One region of the Streptomyces sirii genome, then DNA from elsewhere that is predicted to be linked to it. Evidence: predicted binding sites of a transcription regulator. Region 1 holds the regulator's gene; the other holds the start of a gene.
The links. Region 1 encodes HspR, which represses chaperone genes until heat shock. Its sites were predicted from a motif close to TTGAGNNNNNNNNNCTCAA; they were not measured.

Region 1 (14,447 bases):
CAGCGCCGAGGGGACCCCCTGGCGGGTGTGGACGGTGTTCGCGTCGGGTCCGCCCGCCCCAGGGCCTGCTGCGAGCCCTTCGCCCGCGCGCACGGTGGCCCGTCGTATCAGTCCAGATATTGCGGGTGCATCAGTGTCGACGCCCGCAGGCCGGGGATCCGGGCCCGGGCCACCCCGCTCCGGCCGGCCAGCAGCTCATCGACGGTGAGACCGCCCAGATGCGGCGCATCAGAGGCGTGCACGAACCGCGGCGGGTGCCGGGCGGCCAGTACGAAGCCCCAGTAGCGCGGCCCGCCGGGCGGCGGGGCGGCGGTGTGCTCCTCCTCGGCCGCCGAGCGGGCCGGTCCGCCCAGGCGGTCCGGGCCGCCGGAGACGTCCGCGGGCCGGCCCGGCAGGCGGTACGGGACGGTCGCCAGGCCCACCGACCGCACCGTCGCCTCCACCGTCCAATACGACCGCGCCCGCGTGCCCGGCGGCCCGGCGTGCACCACCAGCCGCCCGTCGGGGGCCAGCATCCGGGCCGCCATGCCGTAGAACTCCTGGGAGTAGAGCTTGGTGCTGGCCGTGATGCCGGGGTCGGGGAGATCGGAGACGACGACGTCGTACGGCGCCGGGTGCCGGCCGTGCGCACCCTGCCGCCGCAGCCAGTCGAAGGCGTCGGCGGTGACCACATGCACCCGCGGATCGTCCATCGAGTGCTGGTTGAGGCGGGAGAGCCCGGGGTCCGTGCGCGCCAACCGCACGACGCCGGGGTCGAGTTCGACGACGGTCACCGAGCGGACCCCGCCGTGGCGGAGGATCTCGCGCACCGCCAGGCCGTCGCCCCCGCCCAGTACCAGCACCCGGGCGTGCGGCCCGCCCGCGAGCGCCGGGTGCACCAGCGCTTCGTGGTAGCGGAACTCGGTGTCCGCGCTGACCCGCAACCGCCCGTCCAGATACAGCTCCAGCGGCGGGCCGGAACCTTTCCTCCCCCGCCCCGCACCGACTCCGGGCCCCGTGCCACCGGTCATCACCACTTCCTGGACGCCGGTCTGCACCGCGACCCGCGCCGACGAGCCGTACACCGCCCGCCGGGCGGCGCGTTCGAACGGCGTGGCCAGCAGCACCCCCGCGGCCAGCAGCACGAGCACCAGGACGTTGACGCCGAGAAGCGCCCATCGGGCACGGACGGTCAGATCGTGGCGGAACAGCCACAGCACCAGCACGCCGCCGGCCGTCGCGTTGATCGCGCCGGTGACCAGCGCGCCGGTCAACTGGCCGAAGCACGGCAGCAGCAGAAAGGGAAAGGCCAGTCCGCCGACGAGCGCACCGACGTAGTCGGCGGCGAACAGGTCGGCGACCGCGCCGCCCGCGTCCTGCCGGCGGACCCGCTGGATCAGCGTCATCAGCAGCGGCACCTCGGCGCCGATCAGCACGCCGATGGCCAGGGAGAAGCCGACGAGCGCGGAGCGGGACTGGCCGTACCAGGCGAAGCAGGCGTAGAGCGCCATCGCGGAGCAGCCGCCGACCAGCGCGAGGGCGGCCTCGACAGCGCCGAAGCCGACCGCCGCCCGGCAGCGCAGCCGCTTGGCGAGCAGCGCGCCGACGCCCATCGCGAAGACCATGACGGACAGCACGACCGACGCCTGGGTGACCGAGTCGCCGACCAAGTACGTTGCCAGGGCGACCAGTTCGAGTTCGTAGACCAGGCCGCAGGCGGCGCAGACGAAGACCACGGCGAGGACCAGCAGCCTGCCGAGCCCGGCCGGCACGGGAAGTCGCGCAGGCGTCATGGCCTCCGGCGGCCCGAGGGCTCCGGTAAGAGCGGACTCTGGCGGGTCGATCATGAAATGAACGCTACGTGACGATTCGACGCCTCTAGGTCACCCACACGAGTGCACTCTGCGGGCTACACGCGTCAGTTGGAGCGATGTCGATGCGTGGGACAGAGCGGGGCGTCCGCGCCGCGCGCCCGGCGCACACCATGCCGCACGCGCCTCAACGCACCTCCGCACCCTGGGCATGCACTCCCAGTGCGCGCCACGCCTCCCTCGCCCCCACTCCCCGCACGACCGCCGGCGGCGCGGGACCCTCCTGGCCACTTTCGCCGGTGGCCCGCTAGACCGCCGCGACCGCCGCGCGTACGCCCACGCGGGTACGGGTGGCCACCAGGCGGCCCTCCTGCGGATACGCGTGCCAGGTCCGCCAGCGCACCTGCCCCTGCTGGCACTGCGCCAGCATCGCGGTGAAGGCGTGCGGCGAGCCGGGGAACGTACCGGCCAGGCCGTGCGGATGCTCGGCGACCAGCGCGAGCAACTCCTGTGCACGGCCCGCGAACGAGCCGCGCGAGAGCGTCTCCACATGCGCGGCGAATTCGTACTCCCAGTCGCCCAGACGCTTCGCCACACCGAGCGGCAGCGGGGTGCTGCTGCCCGGCATACAGGCGACCGTCTCGGAACAGGTGCCGTGCTCCTCTTCGAGAAGCACCTGATGAGAAGCGCCGAGCAGCCTCAACTGCACCTGGGCGCCATGGAGTTGGAGATCGAGGACGGCAAGGGCCGGCAGGGGTTCCCTGCCCAGCGCCCAGGCCAGGTCGGATGCACGGGTATCGGTGTACGCCGTCGTCAAAGTGGTGAGCATGGGTCGGCTCCGCAAGCACGCATTGGAAGGGTGGGCCGGCCCGCCCGAGGGTCCAGGGATGTACGTCTGCCTGCCGGCTCGTGCCCACGTGGGATCGGAGAACGTGGGGGATTCTCTATGAAGAGGGAATCATGAAAGCCCGGTCGCCCACAGCGTTTTTACCCATCTTCGCCGGGTTTCCATCCCCTAGAGGGCCATGCAGTTCAACTGTTCAACATTCTTACGCCCGGCGGGTGTTGGCGCCTCGCCACCATCCACCGGGCGCATATGCGCAGGGGCACAAGCCACCCGCATGTGTGCAGCTGAACGGGCCCCTCGGCCGGTCCGGTCGGCGCCGCGCGACGGTGCCGCGTCCGACTCAGCAACCCCCGCCGCCGCCACCGCCGCAGCCACCACCGCCGCCCCCGCCGCAGGAGGAGGAACCCCCGCCGCAGGAGGAGCCGCCGCACGAGTGGCCACCGTGGTGCCCGCCCCCGTGGTGGCCGCCCCCGTGGTGGCCGCCGCTCGAACCCGCGCCACCGGCGGCCCACCAGCTGCCACCGCTCGAACCGCTCGACTTGCGGTAGCCGCTCCCGCTCCGCCCGCCGGTGCCGCTCCGCGAGGCCAGGGCCACCAGCCCGATCACCACCGCGCAGATCACCAGGAAGACCACGATTCCCATCTGCCTCACACTCCTTTTCAGTCCCCCGAAGCGTGGGGCACCTCCCACGCCCTTTAGGCAGTGGGGGCACATCGCTCCGTCCGGCGCCCCGTGCGCCGCTCGCGGCGCCGTTCGCGCCGCCGGCCGTCCGCGTCGACGACCGTCTCAGTCCTGTATGCGGGGCTGATGCCCGAGCCCGGGAGTCTCAAAGCACAGTTGAGGAAGTCCAGAGGTTCGGCGGAGGATGGCGCGCATGGACCGACCGCTGCTCAACCGCCGCCTCGCCGAATTCGGCACCACGATCTTCGCCGAGATGTCAGCACTCGCCCTACGGACCGGCTCCATCAACCTCGGCCAGGGCTTCCCCGACGCCGACGGCCCGGAGGAAGTCAGAGAGGCAGCGGTCCGTGCCCTGCGCGACGGCCGCGGCAACCAGTACCCGCCCGGCCCCGGCGTCCCGGAACTGCGCACCGCCGTCGCCGCCCATCAGGAGCGCTTCTACGGCCACCTCGGCCTGGCGTACGACCCCGACACCGAGGTCCTGGTCACGGCCGGCGCGACCGAGGCCATCGCGGCCTCGCTGCTCGCGCTGCTGGAGCCGGGCGACGAGGTCATCGCGCTGGAGCCGTACTACGACTCCTACGCCGCCTGCATCGCGATGGCCGGCGGCCGGCGGGTACCGGTGACCCTGCACGCCGATCCGGAATCCGCGACATACCGCCTCGACCTCGACGAACTGCGCGACGCCGTCACGGATGACACCCGCCTCATCCTCCTCAACACCCCCCACAACCCCACCGGTACGGTCCTGACCCGCGCCGAGCTCACGGCCATCGCCGAGCTGGCGGTGGAACGCAACCTCCTCGTCATCACCGACGAGGTCTACGAGCACCTGGTCTTCGAGGGCGAGCACCTGCCCCTCGCGTCCTTCCCCGGGATGCGCGACCGCACGGTCACCATCGGCTCGGCCGGCAAGACCTTCTCCTTCACCGGCTGGAAGGTCGGCTGGGTCACCGCGGCGCCGGAACTGGTGAGCGCGGTCCGCTCCGCCAAGCAGTTCCTCACCTTCGTCTCCGCCGGCCCCTTCCAGTACGCCGTGGCCGAGGCCCTCGCCCTGCCCGACGACTACTACACCGGCCTGCGCGACGATCTGCGCGCCAAGCGCGACATCCTGGCGACCGGCCTCGCCGACGCCGGCTTCCAGGTCTTCCGCCCCTCGGGCACGTACTTCATCACCACCGACATCCGCCCCCTCGGCGAAACGGACGGCTTCGCCTTCTGCCGCGCCCTGCCCGAACGCGCCGGCGTCGTCGCCATCCCCAACGCCGTCTTCTACGACCACAAGGACCGCGGCGCCCCGTACGTCCGCTTCGCCTTCTGCAAGAGCGTCGATCTGCTGGAGGAGGCGGCGGGACGGCTCAAGCGGCTGTGAAGGGTCCGTAGAACGCCCTTCTCCGGCCCCCGGACAGACGAAGGCCCCGGAGCCGGCAGCTCCGGGGCCTTCGCAGCCGGGTGGGTGTGGGACGTACGGGGCTCAGGCCTCGTCGTCGCCCGGCTTGTCGTCGGAGTCGCCTTCGATCTCGGCCTCCAGGCCGAGCTGCTCGACGATCCACTTGTCGAATTCGATCGAGGCGCGGACCCAGCTGACCGTGCTCGACACAAAGTGTTCGAGCGAGACGCCGGTGCCGATCAGCATCGATGCCTCACCGATCAGACGGACCGTGCCGTCGTCATGGGTGTGGGTGTAGGCCTTGGGCCACAGCGTCCGGCGGTTCCAGTCGTCGATCGCCTCCAGCAGCTTCGACTTCTCGTCGATGCCGTGGGCACGGTCGTAGAACGTACGGACGGAGAAGATCTGCTGCTCCTCCTCGCCCCGGAACATGAAGTACGTGCGGAACTGCTCCCACGGGGCGGCGAGGTCACCCTCCTCGTCGACTACGTACTTCAGCTCCATCTGGTCGAGGAGCTGCTTGACCAGGTCCTGGTCTGGCACGACGGGACCATCAGGCCCCGACGGCTCGGGTTCGGGCTGGCCCCCGAAATTCGGAATCGAGGACGGGTCGATGCTCACCGTGGAATTCCCTTCGTATGGTCCTTGCCATCCTCCCCCACATCCGCCCCGTCCTGGCAACCCCAGAGGGGCGGGTGCGGGCAAGGTGTCGCTCAAGGCAACGATCCGGCGGCACGATCAGGCACCCGAGCCGGCCCGCCGGACCCGCCGGCGGACCGTCCGCGCAGCTCAGGCCGCCCCTTCTCGCACCGGCAGCACCGACAGCCGGTCACCGTCGACATCCACCCGCACGGTGTCCCCGTCCAGCACGTCACCCGCCAGGATGGCGCGGGCGAGCTGGTCGCCGATGGCCGTCTGGACCAGGCGGCGCAGGGGGCGCGCCCCGTAGGACATGTCGGGGGCCGGCGCGCCGTCGACCGGCTGCCGGCCGAGCCAGGCGAGCCAGGTCAGGGCGCGGTCGGTGACGTCCAGCGTCAGACGGCGCTCGCCCAGGCGGCGCTGCAGGTGGTCGAGCTGGAGCCGGGCGATCCGCTGCAGCTGGTCCGTGCCGAGCGGGTGGAAGACCACCACGTCGTCGAGCCGGTTGAGGAACTCGGGCCGGAACGAGGACCGGACCGTCTCCAGCACCTTCTCCCGCTTCTCGTCCTCCTTCAGCAGCGGGTCCATCAGGAAGGCGGAGCCGAGGTTGGAGGTCAGGATCAGGATGGTGTTGCGGAAGTCGACCGTGCGGCCCTGGCCGTCCGTGAGCCGTCCGTCGTCGAGCACCTGGAGCAGGACGTCGAAGACCTCGTGGTGGGCCTTCTCCACCTCGTCCAGGAGGACGACGGAGTACGGGCGGCGGCGTACGGCCTCGGTGAGCTGGCCGCCCTCCTCGTAGCCGACGTATCCGGGCGGCGCGCCCACCAGGCGGGCGACGGAGTGCTTCTCGCCGTACTCCGACATGTCGATCCGGACCATCGCCCGCTCGTCGTCGAAGAGGAAGTCCGCGAGCGCCTTGGCCAGCTCGGTCTTGCCGACGCCGGTCGGGCCGAGGAAGAGGAACGAGCCGGTGGGGCGGTCCGGGTCGGCGATGCCGGCGCGGGTACGCCGCACCGCGTCGGAGACCGCCCGTACGGCCTCGGACTGACCGATCAGCCGCCGGCCGAGCTCGTCCTCCATGCGCAGCAGCTTCTGGGTCTCGCCCTCCAGCAGGCGGCCCGCCGGGATGCCGGTCCAGGCGCCGACCACATCGGCGATGTCGTCCGGCCCGACCTCCTCCTTGACCATGGACTCCTTGGAGGCCTCCTGCTCGGCCTCGGCGGCGGCCGCGGCCTGAAGCTCCTGCTCGACGGCCGGGATCTCGCCGTAGAGCAGCTTGGAGGCGGCGTCGAAGTCACCGTCGCGCTGGGCGCGCTCGGCCTGGCCGCGCAGGTCGTCGAGCTTCTCCTTCAGCTCACCGACCCTGTTGAGGCCCTGCTTCTCCTTCTCCCAGCGGGCGGTCAGGCCGCGCAGCTCCTCCTCCTTGTCGGCGAGGTCCTTGCGCAGCTTCTCCAGCCGCTGGACGGAGCCGGCGTCGGTCTCGTTCTTGAGGGCCAGCTCCTCCATCTTCAGGCGGTCGACGGCGCGCTGGAGCTCGTCGATCTCCACGGGCGAGGAGTCGATCTCCATACGGAGCCGGGAGGCGGCCTCGTCGACGAGGTCGATGGCCTTGTCGGGCAGGAAGCGGGAGGTGATGTAGCGGTCGGAGAGAGTGGCGGCGGCGACCAGCGCGGAGTCGGCGATCTGCACCTTGTGGTGCGCCTCGTAGCGGCCCTTGAGACCGCGCAGGATGGCCACCGTGTCCTCCACGGTCGGCTCGGCGACCAGCACCTGCTGGAAGCGCCGCTCCAGCGCCGGGTCCTTCTCGATCCGCTCGCGGTACTCGTCGAGCGTCGTCGCACCGACCATCCGCAGCTCGCCGCGGGCCAGCATCGGCTTGAGCATGTTGCCGGCGTCCATGGACGAGTCGCCGCCGGCGCCCGCGCCGACGACCGTGTGCAGCTCGTCGATGAAGGTGATGATCTGGCCGTCGCTGGACTTGATCTCCGCCAGGACGGTCTTCAGCCGCTCCTCGAACTCACCGCGGTACTTCGCGCCCGCGACCATCGCCCCCAGGTCGAGCGCGACCAGCCGCTTGTTGCGCAGCGACTCGGGCACATCGCCCTTGACGATCCGCTGGGCCAGGCCCTCGACGACGGCGGTCTTGCCGACACCCGGCTCGCCGATCAGCACCGGGTTGTTCTTCGTCCGGCGGGAGAGCACCTGCACCACCCGGCGGATCTCGTGGTCCCGGCCGATGACCGGGTCGAGCTTGCCCTCGCGGGCGGCCGCCGTGAAGTCCGTACCGAACTTCTCCAGCGCCTTGTACGTGCCCTCCGGGTCGGCGTTGGTCACGCGCTGGCCGCCGCGGCTCGCCTCGAAGGCGGCCAGCAGCTTCTTGGCGGAGGCGCCCTGCTGCTCCAGCAGCTCGCCGGTGCGGCCGCCCTTGGCGGCGATCCCGATCAGCAGGTGCTCGGTCGAGACGTAGGCGTCGCCCAGCTCCTTGGCCCGCTGCGTCGCGTCCGCGATCGCGGCGAGCAGATCGCGGTCCGGCTGCGGCGGGGCGACCGTCGAGCCCTGCACGCTGGGCAGCGCGGCGAGCTGGCGCTCGGCGCCGTTGCGCAGCACGGCGGCGTCCGCCTCGACGGCCGCCAGGAGGTCCATGATGTTCTCGTTGTCCTGCCCGGCCAGCAGCGCCAGCAGGAGATGCGCGGACGTCATGTCCGCATGCCCGGCGGTGATCGCCCGGTCATTGGCGGCGCTCAGCGCCTCCCGGCTCTTGTTGGTCAGCTCGGCGTCCACGGCCCGGTGTCCTCCCTGTGTGCGTGCTGTTCGGATGCTTCTACTTGCAGGTACCAACGTGCAATAAGTTGAGTCTATTCCACTCAAGGCTGCCCGTATGAGGGAACGGCGCCGAACACGCCTTCGCTGCCGGTGATGGCCGGTGACACTGGCCTTCGACCATAAGGAGGGGCAGCATGACGGCTATGGCACATGAGCCGATGGTGACCGACGAGAACCTCCTGGATTACTTCCTTGCCCTGGAGCCTCCCGAGGGCCTCCGGGCTGAGTTGATCGAGGGGGAGATCGTATTGTCGCCATCGCCGGACAACAGGCATGAGCGGTTCATCAGCAGGATCACCCAGCAGATCCTGGCGAAGTCCGAAACCGCCATGGACTTCTCCGGCAACAAGGGCGTGGAGATGCCGCGCGGGGGGCTATGCCCCAAGAACTACGTGATCCCCGATGCCGTGTTCGTGCCCTACGAAGCGGACATCTTCGATCTGCCGGGGAACTGGATCCCCAATTCCGCAGTCGCCTTGGTCATCGAGGTGACCTCCAGCCGCCCCCGAGGGGATCGCGTGACGAAGCGGCATTGCTACGCCCGTGCCGGGATCCCGCTCTACTTGCTCGTCGACCGCGAGAAGTCGACGATGACGCTGTTCAGCGAGCCGGCAGGCGAGGATTACACCGGAATCCACCGGTCCCCCTTCGGCAAGCCGGTTCCCATCCAGGCCCCCTTCTCCTTCGACCTGGACACCACCGACTTCCTCTGAGTGGGCCGGGCCTACCCTTGCCCCCATGCCTCACGACCTCTCCGCCCTCACCCCCGAGTACCTCGCCTTCTGGGGCGAGTACCTGATGCCGACGCTCACCACGCTGCGTGCGGACGGGACGCCGCACGTCGTCCCCGTGGGCGTCACCTACGACGCCGGGCAGCAGATCGCGCGGATCATCACCCGCAAGGACAGCACCAAGGTCAAGAACGTTCTCGCCGCCGGGGCGGACGGCGCGACGGTCGCCGTGTGCCAGGTCGACAAGGGGCGCTGGGCGACCCTGGAGGGCATCGCGCGGGTGCGTACGGACGCGGAGACGGTGGCCGACGCGGTCGGCAGGTACGCCGAACGGTACGGGCGGACGCCGACGCCGAACCCCGATCGAGTCATGATCGAGATCGCGGTGACCAGGGCGATGGGGCGGGCCTGAGAGCCCGTACCCGCACGGCGCACACCCCGGTCCGGACCTGGCCGAAAACACACCCTCCACAGCAGGCAACAACCGCCCGACTGGTACCCAGGTACGACAGGAAACCGAACAGCTCCGCGCAATGAACGGGCGGGATCGGACCTGTCCCGTGCATGAGACGGCAGCTGGAGGCCGTATGGCGTCGGCATTGAGCATCGTCACGACCGTTCCGCGCCCACCGCGCCCCGCCCCACCACGCCCGCACGCCGAGCTCTGCCCGCGCTGCGGTGGCCAACTCGCCGTCAACCAGGACGGCTGGAAGATCTGCCACGCCTGCGGTTACGCCTCGCCGCCCGGCACAGCCCCTCCACCACGAGCCGCCCTCGGGGGTATCGTCGCCCCCACAGTCGCCACGCCCCGGAGGGCACGATGAACTCGGTCCGAGTCACGGCGATCGCCTGCCTGATGCCGCTGTCCGAGCTGGACGAGGATCCGTTCCTGGTCGACGACCGCAGCCAGCACGACATGTGCAAGCAGTGGGCGGCGGCCCGTGACTACCACCTGACCTGCCAGCTCAGCCTGCACCAGCTGCGCGCCGACCACCGCGCGCTGTGGCGGGACGTCGAAGAGGGCCTGGTCGACGTGTTCGTCACGCCCAACCGCCGGGCCCTGGAGTACGCCATCGACGGCGCCGACGAGTTCTCCGCACGGTGCGCGGCAGCCGGCGTACGGCTGGAGACCGCCGACTTCGACGAGCCGGTCTACACGTTGGCGATGAAGTCGCAGGTGCACCGGCGGCTGTCGATGCCGACGGCCGGGTACAACGGCTGCTGACCGGCTCGGCGCGCCGGCGGGCACACTCACGCGGATGACAAAAAGGGCCGGGATCACCCGGCCCTTTTCGCCACGTAGGTGCGGGGCGCGCCCCGGCCGTCCGCTACTCGGACCGCTTGGGCCGCCACACCACCAGCGCACTGGTCTGCTGGACGTCCTGATAGGGCACCAGATCGCGCCGGTAGGAGGCGTGCACCGCCGCCTCCCGCTGCCGCATCGCGCTGGCCGCGCCCTCCAGGGCGCCCTGCAGTTCGGCGACCCGCTGCTGCAGGGCCGCGACCTGGTTCTCCAGCTCGATGATGCGCTTGATACCGGCGAGGTTGATGCCCTCGTCCTGGGACAACTGCTGCACCGTACGGAGCAGTTCGATGTCCCGGGCCGAATAGCGGCGGCCCCGCCCGGCCGTGCGGTCGGGCGAGACCAGCCCCAGCCGGTCGTACTGGCGCAGGGTCTGCGGATGCAGGCCGGAGAGCTGAGCCGCGACGGAGATGACGTACACCGGCGACTCATCGGTCAGTTCATACGGGTTACGACGCTGCCCGCCCCGGCTGTCCATCTCAGTCTCCCTTCGCGGCCTGGAACAGCTCCGCCCGCGGGTCGTGGCCCGCGGTCGCCTCGCGATAGGACTCCAGCGCTTCCTTCGCCTTGTCGCCGAGGTCCTCGGGGACCAGCACCTCTATGGTGACCAGCAGATCACCCCGGGTGCCGTCCTTACGGGCCGCGCCCTTGCCACGGGCTCGCATCGTGCGTCCGTTGGGAGTGCCGGCCGGCAGCTTCAGCGTGACCGGCGGGCCGCCCAGCGTCGGCACCTTCACCTCGCCGCCGAGCGCGGCCTCCGGGAAGGTGACCGGCACCGTGACGGTGAGGTTGTCGCCCTTGCGGCCGAAGACCGGATGGCCGCCGACGTGCACGACGACGTACAGATCGCCGGCCGGGCCGCCCTGCTCGCCCGGGGCGCCCTTGCCGCGCAGCCGGATGCGCTGCCCGTCGGACACGCCCGCGGGGATGCGGACCTGCATCGTGCGGGCGCTCGTCGCGCGTCCGCTGCCCTTGCAGACCTCGCAGGCGTCCTGGGCGATCAGGCCCCGGCCCTTGCAGTCGGCGCACGGGTCGGTCAGCGAGAAGCCGCCGCCCGCGCCCCGGCTGACCTGGCCGGTGCCGACACAGGTCGGGCAGACCCTGGGCGTACCGTTTCTGTCGCCGGTGCCCGAACACGCCTTGCAGGGCGCCTGGCTGGACATCCGCAGCGGAACCGTGGCCCCGTCGACCGCCTCGGTGAAGCTGAGCGTCACCTCGGACTCGATGTCCTGGCCGCGCCGCGGCTGGGTACGCGTACCCGCGCCGCCGCGGTTGAACAGGCCGCCGAAGACGTCCCCGAGCCCGCCACCGAAGCCCCCGGCGCTGCCGGCTCCGCCCGAGCCCCCGAAGAGGTCGCCCAGGTCGAAGTTGAAGCTGCCGCCGCCCCCGCCGGGACCGGGGCGGAAGCCGCCGTTGCCGAACAGCGCCCGGGCGTCGTCGTACTCCTTGCGGCGCTTGGCGTCGCCCAGGACGTCGTTGGCCTCGGAGATCTCCTTGAAGCGCTCCTCGGCCTTGGCGTCGCCCTTGTTGGCGTCCGGGTGGTTCTCCCGGGCCAGCTTGCGGTACGCCTTCTTGATCTCCGCTTCGGTGGCGTCCTTGGGGACGCCGAGGACCTTGTAGTAGTCCTTCTCGACGAAGTCCTTGGTGCTCATCCCCGACGTCCCTCCTTTCCTGCGGTTTTCTCGTCGGTCCTCACGTCAGCCCTCGTCCGGGCCACCGCTCTCCTCGTCCGAGGCCTTGGCCTCGTCCTCGGATCCGGACTTGGCGCTCTGCGCGCCCGGCTGCGGCTCGGCGACGGCGACCCGCGCGGGGCGGATCGTTCGCTCACCGATGCGATACCCGGGCTGCAGGATCGCAACGCACGTCGTCTCGGTGACATCCGGCGCGTACGAGTGCATCAGCGCCTCGTGGATCGTCGGGTCGAAGGGCTCGCCCTCCTTGCCGAACTGCTGCAGACCGAGCTTGGCGACCACGGTCTCCAGCGATTCGGCCACCGACTTGAAGCCGCCGACCAGTTCACCGTGCTCGCGGGCACGGCCGACGTCGTCGAGCACGGGAAGGAGCTCGGACAGGAGGTTCGCCGCGGCGATCTCCTTGACCGTGACCCGGTCCCGCTCCACCCGACGGCGGTAGTTCTGGTACTCCGCCTGGAGCCGCTGGAGGTCCGCGGTGCGCTCGTTGAGCGCCGTACGCACCTGGTCCAGCTGCGCCTGGAGCGCTACGTCCTGTACGTCCCCGGCCGGGGCCGAGCCCGCCTTGTCGGCGGACTCGGCCTCCTGCGCCGCGTCTTCGGAAGCGGCGTCAGAGGGGACGTCAGGCTTCTCGTCGAAACCCGGGGTCTCCTCCGTCACGCGGCACCGTCCTTCTTGGGCTTCTCGTCGTCGACGATCTCGGCGTCCACGACGTCGTCCTCGGCCTTGGCCTGCTCGGCCCCCGGAGCGGCGCCCTCGGCACCGGCCGCGCCCTGGGCGGCCTGGGCGTCGGCGTACATGGCCTGACCGAGCTTCTGGGAGACGGCCGCGACCTTCTCGGTGGCGGTGCGGATCTCCGCGGTGTCCTCGCCCTTGAGCTTCTCCTTCAGCTCGGCGACGGCGGTCTCGACCTCGGTCTTGACCTCACCGGGGACCTTGTCCTCGTTGTCCTTGAGGAACTTCTCGGTCTGGTAGACCAGCTGCTCGCCCTGGTTGCGGGTCTCGGCGGCCTCGCGGCGACGGTGGTCCTCGTCCGCGTACTGCTCGGCCTCCTGGCGCATCCGGTCGACCTCGTCCTTCGGCAGCGAGGAGCCGCCGGTGACGGTCATCTTCTGCTCCTTGCCCGTGCCCAGGTCCTTCGCGGTCACGTGCATGATGCCGTTGGCGTCGATGTCGAAGGAGACCTCGATCTGCGGGACGCCGCGCGGGGCCGGCGGCAGACCGGTCAGCTCGAACATCCCGAGCTTCTTGTTGTACGCCGCGATCTCGCGCTCGCCCTGGTAGACCTGGATCTGCACGGAGGGCTGGTTGTCCTCGGCGGTGGTGAAGATCTCCGAGCGCTTGGTCGGGATCGTCGTGTTCCGCTCGATGAGCTTGGTCATGATGCCGCCCTTGGTCTCGATACCGAGGGACAGCGGGGTGACGTCCAGCAGCAGGACGTCCTTGACCTCGCCCTTGAGGACACCGGCCTGGAGGGTGGCGCCGATGGCGACGACCTCGTCGGGGTTGACGCCCTTGTTGGCGTCCTTGCCGCCGGTCAGCTCCTTGACGAGCTCGGCGACGGCCGGCATACGGGTCGAGCCACCGACCAGGACCACGTGATCGATCTCGGACAGCTGGATGCCGGCGTCCTTGATGACGTTGTGGAACGGGGTCTTGCAGCGGTCGAGCAGGTCCGCGGTCAGCTGCTGGAACTGCGAGCGGGTGAGCTTCTCGTCCAGGTGCAGCGGGCCCTCGGCGGAGGCGGTGATGTAGGGAAGGTTGATCGTCGTCTCGGTCGAGGACGACAGCTCGATCTTCGCCTTCTCGGCGGCCTCGCGCAGACGCTGCAGCGCCATCTTGTCCTTGGCCAGGTCGACGCCGTGGCCGTTGGCGAACTGCTTGACCAGGTAGTCGACGACGCGCTGGTCCCAGTCGTCACCACCGAGGTGGTTGTCACCGTTGGTGGCCTTCACCTCGACGACGCCGTCGCCGATCTCCAGCAGCGAGACGTCGAAGGTGCCGCCACCGAGGTCGAAGACGAGAATGGTCTGGTCGTCCTTCTCCAGGCCGTATGCCAGGGCGGCCGCGGTGGGCTCGTTGACGATGCGCAGGACGTTGAGGCCCGCGATCTCACCGGCCTCCTTGGTGGCCTGGCGCTCGGAGTCGTTGAAGTAGGCCGGAACGGTGATGACCGCGTCGACAACCTTCTCGCCCAGGTACGCCTCGGCATCCCGCTTGAGCTTCTGCAGGATGAAGGCGCTCATCTGCTGCGGGTTGAAGTCCTTGCCATCGATGTTGATCTTCCAGTCGGTGCCCATGTGGCGCTTGACCGACCGGATGGTCCTGTCGACGTTGGTGACCGCCTGGCGCTTCGCGACCTCGCCGACCAGCACCTCGCCGTTCTTGGCGAAGGCGACGACGGACGGCGTGGTCCTGGCGCCCTCGGCGTTGGTGATGACGGTGGGCTCACCGCCCTCGAGAACACTGACGACGGAGTTCGTCGTACCCAGGTCGATGCCGACCGCACGTGCCATTTCAATTCCTCCAGCTGACTTGAGTGGAACAGGCT
Region 2 (14,447 bases), 1.7 Mb from region 1:
ACGGGCGCTGCACGGCATGACCCGGGCGATGGGCCCCGACCACCCCTGGACGCTGGGCTGCGCGCTGAACGCGGGCGCCGCCCGCAGCCGGGTCGACGACGAGGACGGTGCGGTGGAGTTGGGCCGCGACACCCTGGAGCGGGCCAAGGCGACGCTGGGCGACGCCCACCCGATGACCCTCTCCGCGAAGACGGCGCTGGCCGAGGACCTGCGCGCGCTGCGCCGCCGCGGCCAGGAGGCGGCGAAGCTGGAGCAGGAGGCGATCCAGCAGCTCTCCGAGACGCTGGGCGCCGAGCACCCGCACACCCTTTCGGCCCGGCGCCGGCGCCGCCCGTACTGGGACTTCGAACCGCAGCCCGTCTAGCGGGCGCGGGGCCGGCTCCACCGGGCCCCGGCCCCACCCGCTGCCCCGCATATGGTGAAGGGCCCGTCCCCCTCAAGGGGAACGGGCCCTTCACCATGGGCTGCGGCGACCGGTCGCTAGCGGTCCACCGGGCGGCCCCGACGCTTACGCGTCGAACGCCTCAGCGACCAGCTGTGCCTGCTCCGCCTGGTGGCGCTTGGCGGAGCCGACGGCCGGGGACGAGGAGTGCGGCCGCGAGATGCGGCGCAGGCGCTCGCCGTGCGGGACGTCGGCGCCGACGGCCAGATCGAGGTGGTCGATCAGGTTGAGGCCGAGGAACGGCCAGGCACCCTGGTTCGCCGGCTCCTCCTGCGTCCACAGGTACTTCTCGGCGTTCGGGAACTTGGCGATCTCCGCCTGGAGCTCCTTGCCGGGAAGCGGGTAGAGGCGCTCGATGCGGACGATCGCGGTGTCGTTCGCACCGCGCTTGGCGCGCTCGGCCTCCAGGTCGTAGTAGACCTTGCCGGAGCAGAAGATCACCTTGCGGATGGCGCTCGCGTCCACCGCGCCGGAGGCGACCTGGGTGTCGCCGATGACGGGGCGGAAGCCGCCCGTGGTGAACTCCTCCGTCTTCGACGCCGCGGCCTTCAGACGCAGCATCGACTTCGGGGTGAAGACGACCAGCGGCTTGTGGTGCGGGTTGTGCACCTGCCAGCGCAGCAGGTGGAAGTAGTTGGAGGGGAGCGTCGGCATGGCGACGGTCATGTTGTTCTGCGCGCACAGCTGCAGGAAGCGCTCGATCCGGGCCGAGGAGTGGTCCGGGCCCTGGCCCTCGTAGCCGTGCGGGAGGAGCAGGGTGACGCCGGAGGTCTGGCCCCACTTCTGCTCCGCCGAGGAGATGAACTCGTCGACGACCGTCTGGGCGCCGTTGACGAAGTCACCGAACTGGGCCTCCCACATGACCAGCGCCTCCGGGCGGGCCAGCGAGTAGCCGTACTCGAAGCCCATCGCCGCGTACTCGCTCAGCAGCGAGTCGTAGACGTTGAAGCGGGCCTGGTCCTCGGAGAGGTAGAGCAGCGGGGTGTAGTCCTCGCCCGTCTCGCGGTCGATGAGGACCGCGTGGCGCTGGCCGAACGTGCCGCGGCGGGAGTCCTGGCCGGCGAGCCGGACCGGGGTGCCCTCCATCAGCAGCGAGCCGACGGCGAGGGTCTCGCCCATGCCCCAGTCGATGGTGTTGTCCTCGACCTGGGCCGCGCGGCGCTGCAGCTGGGGCAGCAGACGCGGGTGGACCGTGATGTGGTCGGGGATGTTGACCTGGGACTCGGCGATCCGCTTGACGACCTCCTGGGAGATCGCGGTGTCCACGAAGACCGGGAACTCGGCCTTGGGCTGCGGCACCTCGGGGACGGCCGGGGCCGTCGTGGCGTCGCGGACCTCCGTGAAGACCTTCTCCAGCTGGCCCTGGAAGTCCTGGAGCGCCTGCTCGGCCTCTTCCAGCGTGATGTCGCCGCGACCGATGAGGGACTCGGTGTAGAGCTTGCGCACCGAGCGCTTCTTGTCGATCAGGTCGTACATCAGCGGCTGGGTGAAGGCCGGGTTGTCCGACTCGTTGTGACCGCGGCGGCGGTAGCAGATCAGGTCGATGACCACGTCCTTGTTGAACGCCTGGCGGAACTCGAAGGCCAGCCGGGCGACACGGACGACGGCCTCGGGGTCGTCGCCGTTGACGTGGAAGATCGGCGCCTCGATCATGCGGGCCACGTCGGTGGCGTACATGGACGAACGCGACGACTCCGGGGCGGCGGTGAAGCCGACCTGGTTGTTGATCACGACGTGCACCGTGCCGCCGGTGCGGTAGCCGCGCAGCTGGGACATGTTCAGCGTCTCGGCGACCACGCCCTGGCCGGCGAACGCGGCGTCGCCGTGCAGCTGGATCGGCAGGACGGTGAAGTCCGTGCCGCCCTTGTTGATGATGTCCTGCTTGGCGCGGGAGACACCCTCGACGACCGGGTCCACGGCCTCCAGGTGGGAGGGGTTGGCGGTGAGCGAGACCTTGATCTGCTCGCCGTCCAGGCCGGTGAAGGTGCCCTCGGCGCCCAGGTGGTACTTCACGTCGCCGGAGCCGTGCATCGACTTCGGGTCGAGGTTGCCCTCGAACTCGCGGAAGATCTGCGCGTAGGACTTGCCGACGATGTTGGCGAGGACGTTGAGGCGGCCGCGGTGGGCCATGCCGATGACGACCTCGTCCAGGCGCGACTCGGCCGCGGAGTCGATGACCGCGTCCAGCAGCGGGATGACGGACTCGCCGCCCTCCAGCGAGAAGCGCTTCTGACCGACGTACTTGGTCTGCAGGAACGTCTCGAACGCCTCGGCGGAGTTCAGCCGGCGCAGGATGCGCAGCTGCTCGTCGCGCTCCGGCGACTTGTGCGAGCGCTCGACGCGGTCCTGGATCCACTGGCGCTGCTTGGGGTCCTGGATGTGCATGAACTCGATGCCGGTGGTGCGGCAGTACGAGTCGCGCAGCACGCCCAGGATGTCGCGCAGCTTCATCATGGACCGGCCGGAGAAGCCGCCGACCGCGAACTCGCGCTCCAGGTCCCACAGGGTGAGCCCGTGCTCGGTGATGTCGAGGTCGGGGTGCTTGCGCTGGTGGTACTCCAGCGGGTCGGTGTCGGCCATGACGTGGCCGCGGACCCGGTAGGAGTGGATCAGCTCGAAGACCCGGGCGGCCTTGGTGACGTCGTCGTCGTGCGAGGCGTCGATGTCCCGCAGCCAGCGGACCGGCTCGTAGGGGATCCGCAGCGACTTGAAGATGTCGTCGAAGAACTCGTTCTCGCCGAGCAGCAGCTGGCTCATGACGCGCAGGAACTCGCCGGAGGCGGCGCCCTGGATCACCCGGTGGTCGTAGGTGCTGGTCAGCGTCATGACCTTGGAGACGCCCAGCTTGTTCAGGGCGTCCTGGGAGGTGCCCTGGAACTCCGCGGGGTAGTCCATCGCGCCGACGCCCATGATCATGGACTGGCCGGGCATCAGACGGGGCACCGAGTGGACGGTGCCGATGCCGCCGGGGTTCGTCAGCGACGCGGTGACTCCGGTGAAGTCGTCCATCGTCAGCTTGTTGTCGCGGGCCCGGCGGACGATGTCCTCGTAGGCCTGCCAGAACTCGAAGAACGAGAGCGTCTCGGCCTTCTTGATGGCGGCGACGACGAGCTGGCGCTCACCGCTCGGCTTCACCAGGTCGATGGCCAGACCGAGGTTGATGTGCGGCGGCTTGACCAGCGTCGGCTTGCCGTCCTTCTCCGCGAAGGAGTTGTTCATCGACGGCATGGCCTTGAGGGCCTGCACCATCGCGTACCCGATCAGGTGGGTGAAGGAGACCTTCCCGCCCCGGGCGCGCTTGAGGTGGTTGTTGATGACGATGCGGTTGTCGAACAGCAGCTTCACCGGGACGGCGCGGACGGACGTGGCCGTCGGCAGCTCCAGGGAGGCGTTCATGTTCTTCGCGACGGCGGCCGACGGGCCGCGCAGCTGGACGTACTCGGGCCCGGCCGGGGCCTCGCCGTCGGCGGCCTGCTTGGCGGCCGGCTTCGCGACGGCCTTGGCGGGCGCCGCCTTGGCCGGGGCCGGCTTGACGGGGGCCGGAGCGCTCGCGGCCGGCTTCGCCGGGGTGGCCGGCTGGGCCGCGGCAGGGGCCGGCGGCGTGACCGGGGCAGACGGCGCCGGGGCGGCCTGCGCGGGGGCTGCGCCCTCCGCGGGCTTGCTCGGCGCGGTGGCGCCGCCCGGCTTGTAGTCGGCGAAGAAGTCCCACCAGGCTCGGTCTACCGAGTTCGGGTCCTGGAGGTACTGCTGGTAGATCTCGTCGACGAGCCACTCATTGGGACCGAACGCGGCGGCAGGGCTCTTGCCCTGCCCCTCTTGGTCGGTCGAGATGCTCGAGCTGTTGGGGGACTGTAGCGACACGGCGGCAACCGCCCTCTTCCGCTTCCTAAGGTGGTGGACAGCGGGAATAAAGGCTACGCCTCTTGTGACCATTGGTGCAGTCCGGGAGGGCCACTCGTCGCGCACGTCACATTCCCGAAGGGGTTTCGGGGCATGACTTGGCGGGAAACACACGGGGTTTGCCCGTGTGCGGGTAGGACTCACCGCCGTCGCACCCATGGGATGAGTGCTCCTACCACCGACCCTACGTCACCGAACGTCAACGTGGACGTCAGCTACGCGTCGACTCCAGCCCCGGAAGAGTGACCCGGATCCGGCAACCCCGAGCGGATTCGGCCACGCCGATCCGTCCGCCGTGCAGATCCACCGCCCAGCGGGCGATCGCCAGGCCCAGGCCCGTGCCGCCGTCGCTGCCGGGACCCGAGGGGGCCGGGCCGCCGCGGTTGAACCGCTCGAAGACCCGGTAGCGCTCCGACTCGGGGATGCCGGGCCCCTCGTCCTGCACCTCCAGCTCCAGGCTCTCCGGGCCCTCGCCGCGCCGGGCGTGCACCGTGACCCGGCCGTGGCGCGGGCTGTGCTTGATCGCGTTGTCGATGAGATTCGCCACGACCTGGTGGAGCCGCTCGGCGTCGGCGTGCGCGGTCAGCTCCGGCGGCGAGACGTCGAGGTGGAGGTGGACGTCCGTACGGGTGTGGGTGCCGGAGCCGGCCAGTCCGGACAGCGTGGAGGCGCCGCGGCTCATATTGGCCTCCTTGAGCACCCCGGACAGATACGGCCAGACCTCGAAGCGCCGGGCGTGCAGCGGCACCACGCCGTTGTCCAGCCGGGACAGGTCCAGGAGGTGCTCGACCAGGCGGCCCAGCCGCTCGGTCTGCCGCAGCGCCGTGCGCATCGTCTCCGGATCGGGCTCGCTGACCCCGTCGACGACGTTCTCCAGGACGGCGCGCAGCGCGGCGATGGGGGTGCGCAGCTCGTGCGAGACGTTGGCGACCAGCTCCTTGCGGTGGGTGTCCACCGCCTCCAGGTCGGCGGCCATCCGGTTGAAGGCGTTCGCCAGGTCGCCGAACTCGTCGCGGCGGGCCGAGCGCACCCGGCGGCTGTAGTCACCGTGCGCCATCGAGCGGGTGACGTCCGTCATCTCCCCCAGCGGGGCGGTCAGGCTGTTCGCCACGAACTGGGTGAGCAGCAGCGAGGCGATGATCGAGAAGATCGTGATCACCCGCAGCTCGGTGGCCGAGTGCATCGCGACGAACACCAGCAGGGTGGTAATGATCACCGAAACGCTGACCAGCGCACCGAGCGCCGCCTTGACGGAGCGGTACGGGTCCAGCGGGCGCAGCGCGTCCCAGACCTGCTGCCACAGCTCGCGCAGGCGCTGCTGCCACCGCTTCATGCGGCCGGAGTCTCCAGGGCGTAGCCGACCCCGTGGACCGTGCGGATGCGCTCGGCGCCGATCTTGCGGCGCAGCGCCTTGATGTGGCTGTCGACCGTACGGGTCCCGGAGGCGTCCGCCCAGTCCCACACCTCGGCCAGCAGCTGCTCACGGGAGAGCACCGCGCGCGGCGTGTTCGCCAGGCAGACCAGCAGATCGAACTCGGTGGGCGTCAGATGGACGTCCGCACCGCGCACCCGCACCCGGCGCTGGGCGTGGTCGATCTCCAGCTCGCCCAGCCGCAGGATGCCGCTGCGGGGGGTGTGGGCGGCCAGCGCGGCGCGCTCGACCCGGCGCAGCAGGACGTGCACCCGGGCGGCCAGCTCGCGCATCGAGAACGGCTTGGTCATGTAGTCGTCGGCGCCGACGCCGAGGCCGACCAGCATGTCGGTCTCGTCGTCCCGGGCCGTGAGCATCATCACCGGCACCGGGCGCTGCGCCTGGACGCGGCGGCACACCTCCAGGCCGTCGAAGCCCGGCAGCATCACATCGAGGACCAGCAGATCGGGCTGCCAGGCCTCGGCGGTGTCCACGGCGGCCGGGCCGTCCGTGGCCGTCTGCACCTGGAAGCCCTCGGCGCGCAGCCGGGCCGCGATGGCGTCGACGATCGTCGGGTCGTCCTCCACGACCAGTACCCGGCGCTGGGCGCCCGGCGTGGCGGCGGCGCCGCCCTGCGTTGTCTGAGTCTGGTCCATCGCCCGCCCCTGCATGTCCCTGCGTGGTCGCGTACTAGCTGGGCAGCAGCGTACGGGCATGGTGTGACTGTCGGCTACGCGCCCTTGCGCGCGAGGTGGACCACGTCGGGGACGCCTCGGACAACGGGGATCTCTTCCGTACGTACCTCGCTGAATCCGGCATTTCGCAGGGCCTCTTCGAAGGCCGGCGAGGGCTGCGCGGACCATACGGCGAGCACTCCGCCGGGCGAGAGGCGGTCGCGGCAGGCGGCGAGTCCGGTGGGGGAGTAGAGGCTGCCGTTGTCCTCGGTGACGGTCCAGTCGGGGCCGTTGTCGATGTCCAGGCACAGTGCGTCATAGGTGGTCCGGGGGCCGGTCTCGCCGCGCAGATGGGCGACGAGGTCGGTGTGCAGGACCGCGCAGCGCGGATCGGCCAGCGCGGCCGCCGAGACGGCCGACAGCGGGCCGCCGCGGTGCCAGTCGATGACCGCCTCCTCGCGCTCGACGACGGTGATCCGGCCCCACCTCGGCTGCTCGGCCGCCCTGGCCAGGGAGAAGCCGACGCCCAGGCCGCCGATCAGTACCGAGGGCCGCTCGCGGTCGGCGGGGAGTGCGTCCAGCGCGGCGTCGATCAGCAGCCGCTCGGACCGGCCGTCGGAGGTGTCCATCAGGAAGCAGCCGTTGGCGATGATCTCGTAGACCACCGGGGCCGCCGGTCCTTCCGGCCCTTCCGGTCCGGCGGGGGATCCGGCCCGCAATCGCAGCACCACCTCGCCGTACGGGCCCTCGCGGCGGTCGATCGTGCGGGGGGCTGCTGCGGGGCCGGGCGTCTGCGACGGAGTAACGGAAGCCATGGCGCCCATGGTGGCCAACACGGGTCGCGCCGGGCAACGCGATTCGGGGCGAGCGGGCCGCCGACACCCTGACGCGGGCGCCGCGACGGCAGTTGCCTGATGTGAGGCATATCACTCTCACAACTTCCTCATGGGTTGAGCAGGCAGGGTGGTCCGCGACGTTGTGCACAGCAGAACGAGCACGCACCGCCCGGGGGGAGATGGGGCGTGGCTCACCGGATGAGCCATGGACGGGAGGGACCGCCACGTGAGCTGGCTGGGAACCGCCGGAGGGACACGGGCCGATAGAGCCCCGGGCGACACTGCGGGAGCCGGCGCCGGGCCGGCCGCCGAGCGACTGCGCCGGGCGAGCACCGGGCCCGCCGCCGAGCGGCTGCGCCGACGGGTGTGGCGGCTCCTGCCCACCCCCACCGGCACCCCCTTCACCTTCGGTTACGCCGTCCTGCTCGCCGCCACCTCCCTCTTCGCCGAACACGCCGACCCCCACCTGGTCTCCGAACTGCTGCGGGGCTCCAGCACGGACGTCGTCCACCTGACCAAGGCCCCACTGCTGGTGCTGGCCGCCAGCGCCCTGTGGATAGCCGGCGGACTGGCCTCCGCCTACGCCCTCGCCTTCCTCCTCGTCCTGACGGCCCTGGAGCGGCGGATCGGCGGGCTGCGCAGCGCCGCGGTCTTCTTCGGCGGCCATGCCCTGGCCACCCTCGCCACCGAGGTGCCGGTGGCCTTCTCCGTCGCCGCCGGGCAGTTGCCGGAGAGCTCCCTGCACCGCCTCGACTACGGCATCAGCTTCGGCGTGATGACCTGCACCGGAGCCCTCGCGGGCCTGCTGCCGGCCTGGGCGCGCTGGCCCCTCCTGGCCGGCGTGGGCTACCTGGCGCTGACCGATCTGCTCGCCTACCTGGACCCGATGACCGACTGGGGGCATCTGATGTCCCTCGCCGTGGGCATGGCCTGCTGGCCTCTGCTGCGCCGCTGGCGCGCCGGCCGCGCCGGTCCCCGGCCGCTCCTCGGCGACCTGGGGCATCCGGCGCTGCGGGGCGTGCGGACCTACTGACCCGGTGCGCCGGGCCCCGGCCGTCGCCGGTGGATCGGCCCCGGATCAGACCCGGGGCGATCCACCGGCACCCGCCCGCGCCTCCTCCTAACCGAGCCAGACGAGCACGGCGTCCCCCTGGTCCGCCGCCGCACGGAAGAACGGACGCAGCGCGTCGTAGTGCTCGCGCACATAGTCCAGGGACTCGCCGCGCTCCCACACGATCGACGGATACACCGCCGCCAAGGCGAGGTCCTCCGGGCCGACGCCGGCCGTCAGATCCGCGCCGGATATCTCCGCGAGCGCCTCGGCGGCGACCCGCACCCGCTCGGCGGTCAGGTAACGAGGCGGTCCGTAGCCCCAGTCGTCGGCCGCCGGGACGTCCTCCTCGCCGTACACGATCTCCACCGGGAAGGCCGCCCGGCGCAGCAGGAACCCGAGGGCGTCCCAGGCCTTGTCGACGTCCAGGCAGCGGGCCGCGGCCGGCTCCGCGGGCCGTCCGGCTTCCGCTTCCATCCGCCCGACGACCAGCTTGTACGCCCACTCGGGGTCGTCGAGGGCGCGGTCGAATTCGGTGGGGGTGACACGTGCGAACTGTCCGATCATGCTCATGGACCCGAGGCTAGGGGCGACCACTGACAACGCCCGGCCGCCGGCGCCGCGTTGGCGAACCGCCGGCGCCCCGCGGCGAGCGAAACCGGCCAACCGCGCCACCCGTCCGGGCCTGGGAGAATGGACGTCCCTTCCAGGCGCCGCCCCTGCGGCGCACGCCGGCCACAGGAGTATCCGCACCTTGTCCCCAGACCGCGCGCCCGAGCGCAAGCAATCACATCCGGACACTGTCGAGCTGGGCCTGCAGTCCGACTGCGGCAGCTGTTTCGGGCTGTGCTGCGTCGCGCTGCCGTTCGCGGCCTCCGCGGACTTCGCCCTCGACAAGGAGGCCGGCCGGCCCTGCCCCAACCTGCAGACCGACTTCCGTTGCGGTGTCCACACCGATCTGCGCGAGCGCGGCTTCTCCGGCTGCACCGTCTTCGACTGCTTCGGCGCCGGGCAGAAGGTCTCCCAGGTCACCTTCGGCGGACGGGACTGGCGGCAGGCACCGGGCACCGCCCGGCAGATGTTCGACGTGTTCCCCGTCATGCGGCAGCTGCACGAACTGCTCTGGTACCTGGCCGAGGCGCTCACCCTGCGGGCCGCCCGCCCCCTGCACGCCGACCTGCGGGCCGCGCTGGAGAAGACCGAACGCCTCACCCGCGGCAGCGCCGAGGAACTCGCCGCGCTGGACGTGCCGGCCCACCGGGGCGAGGTCAACGCCCTGCTGCTGCGTACCAGCGAGCTCGTACGGGCCAAGGTCCCGGGCCGCAAGAAGGAGCGGCGGGGCGCCGACCTCATGGGCGCTCGCCTCAAGGGCGCCGACCTCCAGGGCGCCAACCTCCGCGGCGCGTACCTCATCGCCGCCGACCTCAAGGGCGCCGATCTGCGCCGGGCCGATGTGATCGGCGCCGATCTGCGCGACGCCGACCTGAGCGGTGCCGATCTCACCGGCGCCCTCTTCCTGACCCAGTCCCAGCTGAACGCGGCCCGGGGCAATGCCGCCACCAAGCTGCCCGAGACGCTGACCCGTCCCGCGCACTGGTAGTCGGGCGCTCAACCCGCGCACTGGTAAGCCGGGCGCCCCGGCACTCGTCCCGCGCACCGGTAGGTCGGGCGCTCCCCGACGCCTGCCCCGCACGCGATCGCTCACAGCGAACGCGCGCGGGGGAACAACTCCCCACCCCTCTGCATTGAGTGGGTAAAGCTCAACTTGATTGCCGAAGGGGAGATCATGGCTTCGACGTCCACATCGCTCACCCTGCCCGTGCTGCCGCTCGACGACGAGGTCGTGCTCCCCGGCATGGTGGTGCCGCTGGACCTGTCCGACGCGGACGTCCGCGCCGCGGTGGAGGCCGCACAGGCCGCCGCCACCTCGGGTAACAAGCCGCGGGTGCTGCTTGTGCCCCGCATCGACGGCACGTACGCGGGAATCGGCACGCTCGGGCGGATCGAGCAGGTCGGGCGGCTGTCCGACGGCGACCCCGGAGCGCTGATCCGGGGCCTGGGCCGGGTGCGGATCGGTTCCGGCACGACCGGCCCCGGCGCCGCACTGTGGGTGGAGGGCACGACCGTCGACGAAGAGGTCCCCGATCCTTCCCCGAGCTCTCCACTCCGTTCGAGCAGGGGAGGCCCCTATCCGGATGCCGTCGCCGAACTCGTCACGGAGTACAAGGCGCTGGCCACCAGCTGGCTGCGCAAGCGCGGCGCCTGGCAGGTCGTCGACCGTGTCCAGCAGATCGAGGACGTGTCGGCGCTGGCCGACAACTCCGGCTACTCGCCCTTCCTGACCACCGAGCAGAAGGTCCGGCTGCTGGAGACCACCGACCCGGTCGCCCGCCTGAAGTTCGCCACCGAGGCGCTGCGCGACCACCTCGCCGAACAGGACGTCGCCGAGTCCATCGCCAAGGACGTCCAGGAGGGGGTCGACAAGCAGCAGCGCGAGTTCCTGCTGCGGCGGCAGCTGGAGGCGGTACGCAAGGAACTCGCCGAGCTGAACGGCGACCCCGAGGACGAGAGCGACGACTACCGCGCCCGGGTCGAGGCCGCCGATCTGCCCGAGGACGTCCGCAAGGCCGCCCTCAAGGAGGTCGACAAGCTGGAGCGGGCCAGCGACCAGAGCCCCGAGGGATCGTGGATCCGCACCTGGCTGGACACCGTCCTCGAACTGCCGTGGAACGAACGGAGCGAGGACGCCTACGACATCCCCGGCGCCAAGCGGGTGCTGGACGCCGACCACGCCGGCCTGGAGGAGGTCAAGGAGCGGATCACCGAGTACCTGGCCGTCAGGAAGCGACGGGCCGAGCGCGGCCTGGGGCTCGTCGGCGGCGGGGCGAAGGGGGCCTCGCACGGCGATTCCGGCAAGGGCGGCGGTGGACGACGGGCGGGCGGCGCCGTGCTCGCCCTCGTCGGCCCGCCCGGTGTGGGCAAGACCTCGCTCGGCGAGTCCGTCGCCCGCGCCATGGGCCGCTCGTTCGTCCGGGTCGCGCTCGGCGGCGTCCGCGACGAGGCGGAGATCCGCGGCCACCGCCGTACGTACGTCGGCGCGCTGCCCGGCCGGATCGTCCGCGCCATCAAGGAGGCCGGCTCGATGAACCCGGTCGTCCTCCTCGACGAGATCGACAAGGTGGGATCCGACTTCCGGGGCGACCCGGCCGCCGCCCTCCTGGAGGTGCTGGACCCGGCGCAGAACCACACCTTCCGCGACCACTACCTGGAGGTCGAACTCGACCTCAGCGATGTGGTCTTCCTGGCCACCGCCAACGTCCTCGAAGCCATCCCCGAGCCGCTGCTGGACCGGATGGAGCTGGTCCGGCTCGACGGCTACACCGAGGACGAGAAGGTCGTCATCGCCCGGGACCACCTGCTGCCGCGCCAGCTGGAGCGGGCCGGCCTGGAGCGGGACGAGGTGGCGCTGGAGGACGACGCGCTGCGCAAGCTGGCGGGCGAGTACACCCGCGAGGCGGGCGTACGGAATCTGGAGCGGGCCATCGCCCGGCTGCTGCGCAAGGTCGCCGCCCAGCACGAACTCGGCGAGCGGGAGCTGCCGTTCACGGTCGGCGTGGAGCAGCTGCGCCCGCTGCTCGGGCGGCCGCACCACACGCCCGAGTCCGCTCAGGACCCGGCCGAGCGGCGGACGGCCGTCCCCGGTGTGGTCACCGGCCTCGCGGTCACCGGCGCCGGCGGCGACGTGCTCTACGTGGAGGCCTCGCTCGCCGATCCGGAAACCGGTGCGTCCGGGCTCCAGCTGACCGGCCAGCTCGGCGACGTGATGAAGGAGTCCGCGCATATCGCGCTGTCGTTCCTGCGCTCGCACGGCGCGGAGCTGGAGCTGCCGGTCGCCGACCTCAAGGAGCGCGGAGTGCATCTGCACGTACCGGCCGGTGCCGTCCCCAAGGACGGGCCGAGCGCGGGCGTGACGATGACGACGGCGCTGGCCTCGCTGCTGTCGGGCCGGCAGGTCCGGCCGGATGTGGCGATGACCGGTGAGATCTCGCTGACCGGGCGGGTGCTGCCGATCGGGGGCGTCAAGCAGAAGCTGCTCGCGGCGCACCGGGCCGGGATCACGACGGTGATCATCCCCAAGCGGAACGAGCCGGATCTGGACGACGTCCCGGCCGAGATCCTCGACTCCCTGGAGGTCCACCCGGTCGCGGATGTCCGCCAGGTGCTGGAGCTGGCGCTGACGCCGGCGTCCAACGGTGCCGTGCCCGAAATCCCCGTCGCGGCCTGAGACCGCGCGCCGGGAGACGGGACGGGCCCCTGCCGCACGGGCTGTGCGGCGGGGGCCCGTCGGCGCGTACGGCCCGGGCGTGGCTGGGGCCGTACGCACGAGCGAGGGCCTGTCGTCGAACTCGCGTCGTTCGTCCGGAGGGCGGCCCAGGGCCTTCGGCCCGGTGCGCTCAGCCGTTGGCCAGCGCCTGGAGCCGGTCGTAGGCGCCGTTGAAGCGGTTGTGGTCACCGACCGTCGGGCCGCTCGAGGTGTACTGCCAGATGGTGTGGAAACCCCAGCCGGCCGGGAGTTCGCCGGCCGAGGAGCCGTAGCGCGGAATCCACAGCGGGTTGACGGCCCCGAAGGCGGACGAATTGCCGGTGCACTGCTTCCACCAGCCGGTGGAGGTGTAGACGACCGCGTCCCGGCCGGTGCGCGCCTTGTAGGTGGCGAACCAGTCCTTCATCCAGTTGACCAGGCCGGCCGCGCTCAGCCCGTAGCAGGTCGCGCCGTAGGGGTTGTACTCCATGTCGAGCGCGCCGGGCAGCGTCCTGCCGTCCTTGGACCAGCCGCCGCCGTGGTCGACGAAGTAGTTGGCCTGGGCGGCGCCGCTGGAGGTGTTGGGCGTGGCGAAGTGGTACGCGCCGCGGATCATGCCCACGTTGTAGGAGCCGTTGTACTGCTGCGCGAAGTACGGGTTGGTGTAGCTGGTGGACTCCGTCGCCTTGACGTAGGCGAAGCGGACGCCGCTGTTCCAGAGCGTCGACCAGGCGACGTTGCCGTTGTGGCTGCTGACGTCCACGCCCTCGACGGACGCCGCGAGCCCGGACGTCGGCGGGGCGGTGCCGACCGCGGTGCCCTCGTGCTTGGCGATCTGCGAGCCGGCCCAGTCCTGCCCGGGGTGGGCCGGTTCCGGTGCGCGCCGCGGGGTCTGGGCGCCGGCGGCGGACGGCAGGCCGAGGAGGAGGGAGAGGATCGCGAGAAGGGCCCCGGCCACGGTCGCGAGGGAGCGTGCGGGGCGGTGGGGGAAGCCGGATCTGAGCACGGTCATACGTGTCTCCGGAGATCTCGGTGGGGTGACCTGAGGGGGGATGATCTGACGGCATGACGCAGACGCGATGACACGGAGGTGCGGTGTGCATGACGCGCGGCGGAACCTTCGACGCCGACCGGCCGCTTGGTGTGGTCATGCCAGATATCACGATACGCGCGTAGACCGACGGGGCAAAAGAGGGTTGCCGGGCTGCCGTTGGTCTAATCCTGCGAAATACTGGCCGAGCTGCGGCTTCGGCCGCCGAGGGCGGAAACTTTCAGATGAGGAAAGCGGGAATGGGCGCTGACGTGCACAACACCGGAGCCGGCGGTACCGCGGCGGACTGCGAGCCGACTGGTGAGGACCACGTATTTCTCGCCTTGGAAAGGGAATTGGCGGTATTCCTCCGCCGTGCCCGGGCCTCGTCCGGCGAACTGGCCCGCGAGGTGCATCCCGATCTGGAGCCGTCCGCGTACGGGCTCCTGCTCCGGCTGGCCGACGCCGGCGCGCAGCGCGCCACCGACCTCGCCGGCTTCTTCGGCGTCGGCAAGGCCACGATGAGCCGCCAGCTGCACGCCCTGGAGAAGTTGGGGCTGGTCGCCCGCGAGCCGGACCCGGCCGACGGCCGCGCCGTCCTCGTCCGCATCACGGAGGAAGGCCTCGCCCGCTTCACCCGCGTCCGCAACGGGCGCCGCGCCCAGTACGCGCGCCGGCTCGCCTCGTGGGACCGCGCGGAGGTGGCCGAACTGGCGCGTCTGCTGCATCGCTTGAACACGGAGCAGGAGGGCGAGGAGGGGTAGGGGCGGGACGAGGGGCGAGGGGGTAGGGGTGGTCGA

Region 2: lon (endopeptidase La) is a predicted target of HspR. The motif match lies at 10,060-10,078, and genes of this name have one in related genera.

What each region holds. Positions count from the first base shown of each region.
Region 1 covers NZ_CP147982.1:4,443,215-4,457,661, forward strand. The annotation lists gene WAB15_RS19870 (polyamine aminopropyltransferase) at 108-1,826, opposite strand; gene WAB15_RS19875 (DUF2617 family protein) at 2,098-2,619, opposite strand; gene WAB15_RS19880 (hypothetical protein) at 2,978-3,280, opposite strand; gene WAB15_RS19885 (pyridoxal phosphate-dependent aminotransferase) at 3,513-4,691, shown strand; gene WAB15_RS19890 (YbjN domain-containing protein) at 4,794-5,330, opposite strand; gene clpB (ATP-dependent chaperone ClpB) at 5,499-8,129, opposite strand; gene WAB15_RS19900 (Uma2 family endonuclease) at 8,306-8,884, shown strand; gene WAB15_RS19905 (pyridoxamine 5'-phosphate oxidase family protein) at 8,910-9,314, shown strand; gene WAB15_RS19910 (hypothetical protein) at 9,723-10,127, shown strand; gene WAB15_RS19915 (heat shock protein transcriptional repressor HspR) at 10,231-10,683, opposite strand; gene dnaJ (molecular chaperone DnaJ) at 10,685-11,857, opposite strand; gene grpE (nucleotide exchange factor GrpE) at 11,903-12,556, opposite strand; gene dnaK (molecular chaperone DnaK) at 12,553-14,412, opposite strand.
Region 2 covers NZ_CP147982.1:6,111,368-6,125,814, forward strand. The annotation lists gene fxsT (FxSxx-COOH system tetratricopeptide repeat protein) at 1-364, shown strand, start outside; gene WAB15_RS27675 (multifunctional oxoglutarate decarboxylase/oxoglutarate dehydrogenase thiamine pyrophosphate-binding subunit/dihydrolipoyllysine-residue succinyltransferase subunit) at 509-4,303, opposite strand; gene WAB15_RS27680 (sensor histidine kinase) at 4,554-5,675, opposite strand; gene WAB15_RS27685 (response regulator transcription factor) at 5,672-6,409, opposite strand; gene WAB15_RS27690 (spermidine synthase) at 6,484-7,242, opposite strand; gene WAB15_RS27695 (rhomboid-like protein) at 7,490-8,296, shown strand; gene WAB15_RS27700 (YfbM family protein) at 8,384-8,887, opposite strand; gene WAB15_RS27705 (pentapeptide repeat-containing protein) at 9,069-9,914, shown strand; gene lon (endopeptidase La) at 10,101-12,599, shown strand; gene WAB15_RS27715 (lysozyme) at 12,769-13,629, opposite strand; gene WAB15_RS27720 (MarR family winged helix-turn-helix transcriptional regulator) at 13,908-14,411, shown strand.